One region of the Agrobacterium sp. K11 genome, then DNA from elsewhere that is predicted to be linked to it. Evidence: predicted binding sites of a transcription regulator. Region 1 holds the regulator's gene; the other holds the start of a gene.
What was found. The regulator LexA, encoded in region 1, represses DNA repair genes until DNA is damaged. The targets are predictions, from matches to a motif close to TGTTCNNNNTGTGTTCNG.
Positions count from the first base shown of each region.

Region 1 (3,865 bases):
TCGCACAACATCACATTCGGATTGCCGCTCTCATTGAGCTTGGCAAGCACGTTCTTCATGTCCCAGGGCGCCAGAAACTGGCCCTTCTTGACGTTGATGACGCGGCCGGTTTTGGCGGCAGCGACGAGAAGATCGGTCTGGCGGCTAAGGAACGCCGGGATTTGCAGCACATCCACCACCTCGGAAACGATGGCGCATTGATCTTCCGTGTGGATGTCGGTCAGAACAGGAAAACCGAATTCCTTCTTGAGATCGGCAAAAACCTGCATCGCGTTATCCAGGCCGATGCCGCGTTTTCCGGAAAGCGAAGTGCGGTTCGCCTTGTCGAAAGAGGACTTGTAGACAAGCCCTATTCCCAGCTTGTCGCAAAGCTCCTTCAGGACGCCAGCGATCATGAAGGCATGTTCGCGGCTTTCCATCTGGCAGGGGCCGGCAATCAGCGAAAACCGCTCGGTATTCGAGAAGGAAACCTTGCTGGCGCCGTCGCCGGCGGTGACTTTAAGATTGTTCGTAACGCTCATCATTTTTCCTCGAAGGCGAAGGCAACACCCTGACCGGGTGCTGCGGGCACCACCAGACGGCCGTCCGCTTTTGCGCAGGACACGCCATTAGCAGCAAGCACCGCCTCTGTCACGGCAAGATCGTGTGACGAAAAGACGATGCCCGCGCCGCGCAATCCGCCTTCGTTGCCATCCTGAGCATTCAGGGCCTGCCCGCTGAAAGCCGGTTTTCCGGTCAATCTGATGCTGGCATTGCCGGTCGCGAAAACCATATCACCGCCCGGAGACCATTTGCCTTCACAGCCAAACACCGTCTCGATCAGGCCCGCCACCTTCATATCGCCGCCGGTAAACAGGACGATTTCACTGAGGCCGGTGACACCATTGGCGTGGCGCTCCAGCATGGTGCGATCGCCCGGAAGGGCTTGAACCCGTTGACAACTGAACAAAAAGAAATCCGCGGCCGCCCCGCTTGCAGCAAAAGCAAGCCGGAACGCCGCCTCGCCTTGCGAGCCATCCGGCATCCGAACAGGCCGCGAAAACTCGAAAACATCGCCCGCCGAAAGGCCGGCTGCCCGAAACCGCTCATGGTCAACCAAGGCGTCTTCAGTCCTGGCGACAAGAGCCGAAAAACCCTCCTGCCCGTCCCGTTGCCGGAAGGCCACATCCCTGCCAGTGAAAACATCACCCCTCTCTATTGACGCATTATATTTAGCCGGATCAGTAATTGCGAGCGGCTCCAGATAGGTGCCATCGGCGAAAAATACGCAGGCATTTTGGGTGCCGAAAGGATGCAGAGCCTCCGGCGCAACCGTAAAGCCAAGACTGACGAGGCGCTTCACGGCGACGCCTATGACTTCCACGGGCAAAACGAGATGGTCAACGCTATAGGGTTTCGTCATGAAAATGTATCCTGCTGGCCTTCCGCCCGGAGCATGCCGGGACGGTTTCGACCGCACAAAAGCACAATTGCGTGCTATGAGGCAAATCATCACAGCAACAGATGGCACCTTCACGAAATTTTAGGGGATTGCAGAACACATATGGAACATATAGTGTTCGTTCTGTATTTGTTTCGCGACTTCCACTACGATTCTAAAGGGTGTTTTCCTCATGCTCACGCGCAAACAGCAGGAATTGCTTCTCTTCATTCATGAACGAATGAAAGAGTCCGGCGTGCCGCCCTCCTTCGATGAAATGAAGGACGCACTCGATCTTGCTTCGAAATCCGGCATCCACCGCCTGATAACCGCTCTCGAAGAGCGAGGATTCATTCGTCGGCTACCGAATAGAGCTCGGGCGCTGGAAGTCATCAAGCTGCCCGAGGCTTATACGCCGGGTGCAAGGCCGCAGCGCGGCTTTTCGCCGAGCGTTATCGAAGGCAGCCTTGGCAAGCCCAAGACGCCGGAACCGGCCCCTGCCCCCAAGACGCCGGCCAATGATCTGGGCGGGGCTGTCACCGTGCCGGTCATGGGCCGCATCGCTGCGGGCGTGCCGATTTCCGCCATCCAGAACAACACCCATGATGTGGCCGTGCCAGTAGACATGCTTGGCACGGGCGAACATTACGCTCTTGAGGTCAAGGGTGATTCGATGATCGAGGCCGGCATTTTCGACGGCGACACAGTCATCATCCGCAACGGCAACACCGCCAATCCCGGGGACATCGTTGTGGCTCTGGTGGATGACGAGGAAGCCACGCTGAAGCGCTTCCGCCGCAAGGGAGCCTCCATTGCGCTCGAGGCGGCAAACCCAGCCTATGAGACCCGTATCTTCGGGCCCGACCGGGTGAAAATTCAGGGCAAGCTGGTGGGGCTGATCCGCCGCTACCATTGATCTTATCGAACCGAACGTATTCACTTTACAATAGGCGTCATCGTGAAGATGGCGCCTATATTGGGTTTGGCTGTTTCCAAACGTGGCGTGCTTTTGCGGGTGCACGAGGATATGCGCCATTCAGCCTATGCGCGTTGCCCTTTCTAAACTGAGTTCCTACTCCATAAAGATGCTTCGGTTTCGCTACAGGCGTGGTGGCGAATGGGCTGTTCGCTATAATTGTCGAAGCGATCCCATCCGCTGTTTTTTAGCGACGTTGTTCTGTCGTGTTGCGCAGTCAGTTTTAGTGGTCACCAAAGGGTGACTTATCGCAAGTCGCGCTCTCAGCGACCCCACATCACCATTCATCAACGGCGTTTATGGGAGCCATGGATAATTTTCGATATTCCGTGAACGCTTGGCAGGTGTAGAAATACGCGTCATATCCGGGAGATACGCCATGTACGATCTTTATATAGCCAACAAGAACTATTCTTCATGGTCGCTGCGGCCGTGGGTATTGATGCGCACGCTCGGTATCGCCTTTGATGAAAAGCTCATTCCGTTCGGCGAAGGCGTCTCCTTCTCCTCCTTTTCGCCGACGGGCAAGGTGCCCTGCCTGGTCGACGAGGGTATGACGGTTTGGGAAACGCTTTCGATCGTCGAATATCTTGCCGAAAGACACCAGGGTGTCTGGGCAAGCGACAAGCATGCGAGGGCCTGGTCGCGTTCGGCCGCAAGTGAGATGCATGCCGGCTTTTCCTCGCTGCGCAATCTCTATCCCATGTCGGTGGGCATTCGGGTCAAACCCAGGGGCGGCGATGCCGGGCTTAAAGCCGATATAAAGCGGATCGATGCGTTGTGGAGCGAGGGTCTCACAAAATTCGGCGGGCCATATCTCGCCGGTCAAAAGTTCACGGCGGTCGATGCTTTCTTCTGCCCGGTTGCATTCCGTTTCCAGACCTATGGCAGCGCGGATCTTTCGCCAGCAGCGAAAGCCTATTGCGACCGGCTGCTCGCCCTGCCTGCCATGCAAGAATGGTACGAGGCCGGTTTGAAGGAGAGCTGGCGCGACGCTGGTCATGAAGAGGAAGTTGGCGAGATCGGCGAATTGACTGAAGATTTGCGCGCCAAGGCCCGATGATCCATGCTGGCGGCTGTCATTGCGACGCCGCCAGCAGCCGGATGATGGGCTGCGGCAGATCACGGTCGAAACGTCCGCTTTTCCAGTCGTAATAACGGTGCTGGCTCCAGGGCCTGTCCGTTCCGGCGATTGCGGCGCGCAGCCCGCTCGCCACACCCTCCTCCCTCTTGTTAGCAAAATCTATTTCCACAGAACCGAGACGCCGCAAGATGTCACGGCTGAGCAGGAGTGCACCCGAGCGGCACTGCGAAAAAGAGGTTCTGCGGGAAACAACGACGATATCGGCAATATCGCAGGCTTTTCCGGCGAAGCGGCCATCGTCCAGAACGACGATCCACTCTCCGCTTGCGGCGCTCGCTACGCACCATATGTCTTTCCTGCAGGTGAAGACGCCAACTTTGGCGTC
Region 1 is NZ_JCAHRB010000005.1:57,969-61,833, forward strand. It holds gene kdsA (3-deoxy-8-phosphooctulonate synthase) at 1-521, opposite strand, end outside; gene AC5SEO_RS13150 (VOC family protein) at 521-1,402, opposite strand; gene lexA (transcriptional repressor LexA) at 1,614-2,336, shown strand; gene AC5SEO_RS13160 (glutathione S-transferase family protein) at 2,776-3,459, shown strand; gene AC5SEO_RS13165 (ComEC/Rec2 family competence protein) at 3,476-3,865, opposite strand, start outside.

Region 2 (3,865 bases), on a different contig from region 1:
TTGCTCCATGACGTGGCTGGACGCAGTGGCCTGCGTACTGGCGTCGCGGGCGATCCGTGTTGCCTGTTCGGCGCGTTCGATCTGGTCGCGGACGGCTTCGGTGATTGCCTTGATGGCGCTTGCCGTCTCGGTAATGGAGGCGGCCTGCCGTTCGGTGCGCTCAGCGAGCTGGTCTGCACCTACTCGCATTTCCTCCGAGCCGCCGCGAACGGCGGCGGAATTGCCGCCGATGGCCTGCATGGTCTCGCTGAGCCTTGCAAGCGCCGTATTGAAGTTGTGGCGCAGGCTTTCAAGATCGTCTGGGAAGACAGTCTCAATGCGATAGGCGAGATTGCCGCTTGCCAGTCGATCCAGCCCTTCGTCAAGAGAACGCACGACCATTTGCAGCGTGCCGGCCTCGGCCTCTCGTTCCGCAAGATGTGCGCGGCGTGCCATTTCGGCTTCCTCGCGCGTACGGGACGCGGTCGCTTCCATTTCCCTCTGCAAAATGAGTTTTTCGCGGAAACTGCCAAGCGCGCGCGCCATGCGGCCGATCTCGTCCTTGCGGTCCTGATTGCCGATCTCGGCATCGAGACGGCCTGCCGCCACTTCGCCGGTCAGCCCGGCCAGCTTCTCCAGCGGTGCGAACAGGCGCCGTGCAAAAAAGGCGGTTGCCGCGCACATGGCTGCCAGAACGCAAAGGCCGATGACGGCTAGCGTGCCGGCAATCGAAATGGAACCGGCGTTCAACTCGCTGCGCAACATGCTTTCCACCGCGAGGTATTTTTCACCGGCAAACGAAAAGGCGCGGGCATAGGCATTGGCTTCGCCGTCCGGACGGTTGATCTTGGCAATCGTCATACCGGACGTATTGAGTGCTTGTGCATGGAAGCCATAGATTGCCGGATTAAGGCTGACGAGACCGTTTCCGTCCACGCCCAGAACCTTGCCATCGGCGGAAACGATCGCGGATTGTTCGGAGCTGCCGGCGGAGATGCCTTTCGCGAGGATCTGGCTGAAGACCTCTTGTTTGACGCGGAAGAGAACGATGCCCTTGAACGCACCGAATTTGACTACCGGAATACCGAAATAGATGCCGGCCTCTTTAGTCGCGGCGTCGATGCGCAGACCGGAGAAACTCGTCTGCGCCACGTCGTTCACGGCTTTTCCTGCGTTGGTGGCTCCGCGCGCAAAAGCAGCCCCAAGGCCGCTATCCGCCCAGGCGCCACCCGTGACGGTTTCCCCGAAAGCCGGTCCTTTCAGATAGGAGTAATAAACCGTGCCGGCCGGATCGATGAATAGAACATCGCTGAATGGGGTTCCCTTGAGGTAGCCGCCGATATCCGTCTGGGTTTTTTCATGGGTGGAATAATAAAAGCCGCTCGGATTTTCGGGCTTGATGAGCTTTTCTTTCTCTCCGTAGGGGTTTTCCTTGACGAAGACGCGTTGCAGTTCCGCCTTTGCGTCGCCGGAACTCTTCTGCACGGTGCCCCAGCCGCTGCGCATGGAAACTACCGCCATCTGCAGGGATTCGATCTTGGCGATAGAATCCGCCTGCGTTTCAAGCTGCTCAAGGCGTTCCTGCAGCATATCGCCCCTGAAGACGAGAATGCTCTCCATGGATTTCGACGCCTGTTCCTCGAGAACGCCGCTGCTGCTTTGATAGCCGAGAAGCGTGAGAGCCCCGGTCGAGATCGTCATCAGCGCAAGGAAAATCACGAGCACTTTGGTGGATATGGAATGAAAACGGTTCAGCATGGCCGATGCAGCCCTCAATGCCGTATCACTTCCCGCACCATGCATTGATGGCGCCACCGGATGGCTGATATGGCGAAAATATTGCGCTGCGGATCATCATGTCCGCAGCTCCCCTTTTTTGATTTTGTGCGGGAACAATGCGGTACGCGGTTTAAGCAGAGGTAAATGCTGCACTGCAAATTTGATCAATGTTGTCGTTTTGTTCACTTATCGCTGGCAGGGTCGCAGCCGAAAAGATAGGGTGGCTTATGCAAAAGACGATTCGAATCATCGGTATCGACCCCGGGTTGCGGCGCACCGGATGGGGTGTCATCGAAACCTTCGGCAACAGCCTTCGGTTTGTCGCTTCCGGCACTGTGACATCGGATGGTGATATGGATCTCGCCTCCCGCCTGTGCCAGCTGCATGATGGGCTGGCGGATACCGTTCACAGCTATCAGCCCGATGAGGCGGCGGTGGAGCAGACGTTCGTGAACAAGGATGCTGTCGCCACGCTGAAGCTCGGTCAGGCGCGCGGCATTGCCATGCTGGTTCCGGCGAGGGCAGGGTTGCCTGTTTTCGAGTATGCGCCGAACGCGGTCAAAAAAGCCGTCATAGGTGTTGGGCACGGCGAAAAGCAGCAAATCCACATGATGCTGAAAATCCTGATGCCGAAAGCAGAATTCAAGGGTAACGATGCGGCGGACGCCTTGGCGATCGCAATCTGCCACGCCCATAATCGCGGCGGCGACAGGATGGCGCGGCTATTGGCAGCCGGTTGAATATTGAAGTCTCATTGCAGCGGGCGGCATCATGATCGGAAAACTTAAAGGCACCATTGAGGAAATCGGCACGGATTACGTGCTGGTGGATGTGCACGGCGTTTGTTACGTCGCCTATTGCTCGGCGCGCACACTCTCAAAAATAGGTTCCGCTGGTGAAGCGGTCGTCCTCTTCATCGAAACCTATGTGCGCGAAGACCAGTTGAGGCTGTTCGGCTTTTTGTCGGCACTTGAGCGGGAATGGTTCAATCTGCTCCAGAGTGTGCAGGGGGTCGGTTCGAAAGTGGCGCTGGCCGTCTTGTCTACCCTGTCGCCTTCTGAACTCGCCAATGCGATAGCGCTGCAGGACAAGGTGATGATTTCGCGTGCGCCGGGCGTAGGGCCGAAGGTGGCGGTGCGCCTCGTTACCGAGCTTCGCAACAAGGCGCCTGCCTTTGCAGGAGAAGCTTCGGCTTCCATCGGGCTCAAGCAGGAACTTGGCGAGGGTGTCGCCTCCGCGCCGGTGGCGGATGCCGTGTCGGCGCTCACCAATCTCGGCTATTCACGCGATCAGGCCGCAAATGCCGTTGCGGCCGCGCTGAAGAACGGCGGGGAGGGCGGCGACAGTGCCAAACTCATCCGGCTCGGCCTGCGCGAACTTTCACGCTAAGCTGCGCGCAGCAAGCGAACAAAGCCGGGTGCGATGCTGAATTTCGTGAAGCGCCTTCGTGCGACAGTCGTGATATAGCGGCGAAGACCATCTCTTGAACTGGTTAGAACAATGGAATGCCCTCTATGAGCGATGCGGACAGACTGATTTCGGCGGACAAGCGCGGTGAAGATATCGACACCACAATGCGCCCGCAGTCGCTGGACGATTTTACCGGCCAGGCCGAGGCTCGCGCCAATCTCAAGGTGTTTATCGAGGCCGCCAAGAACCGTGGCGAGGCGCTGGACCATGTGTTGTTCGTCGGGCCTCCCGGTCTCGGCAAAACCACGCTGGCGCAGATCATGGCCAAGGAGCTTGGCGTCAACTTCAAGTCCACCTCCGGACCGGTGATCGCCAAGGCTGGCGACCTTGCCGCACTTTTGACCAATCTCGAGGAGCGCGATGTGCTCTTCATCGATGAAATCCATCGTCTCAACCCGGCAGTCGAGGAAATTCTCTATCCGGCGATGGAGGATTTCCAGCTCGACCTCATCATCGGTGAGGGGCCTGCGGCCCGCTCGGTGAAGATCGATCTTTCCAAGTTCACCCTCGTTGCCGCGACCACGCGTCTTGGTTTGCTGACAACGCCGCTGCGCGACCGCTTCGGCATTCCTGTCCGTCTGGCCTTCTACACTGTCGACGAGCTGGAACTGATCGTTCGGCGCGGCGCGCGGCTGAT
Region 2 is NZ_JCAHRB010000001.1:220,292-224,156, forward strand. It holds gene AC5SEO_RS00985 (methyl-accepting chemotaxis protein) at 1-1,737, opposite strand, end outside; gene ruvC (crossover junction endodeoxyribonuclease RuvC) at 1,986-2,498, shown strand; gene ruvA (Holliday junction branch migration protein RuvA) at 2,530-3,147, shown strand; gene ruvB (Holliday junction branch migration DNA helicase RuvB) at 3,273-3,865, shown strand, end outside.
Region 2: the regulator LexA is predicted to act here: its motif matches at 1,927-1,944, upstream of ruvC (crossover junction endodeoxyribonuclease RuvC).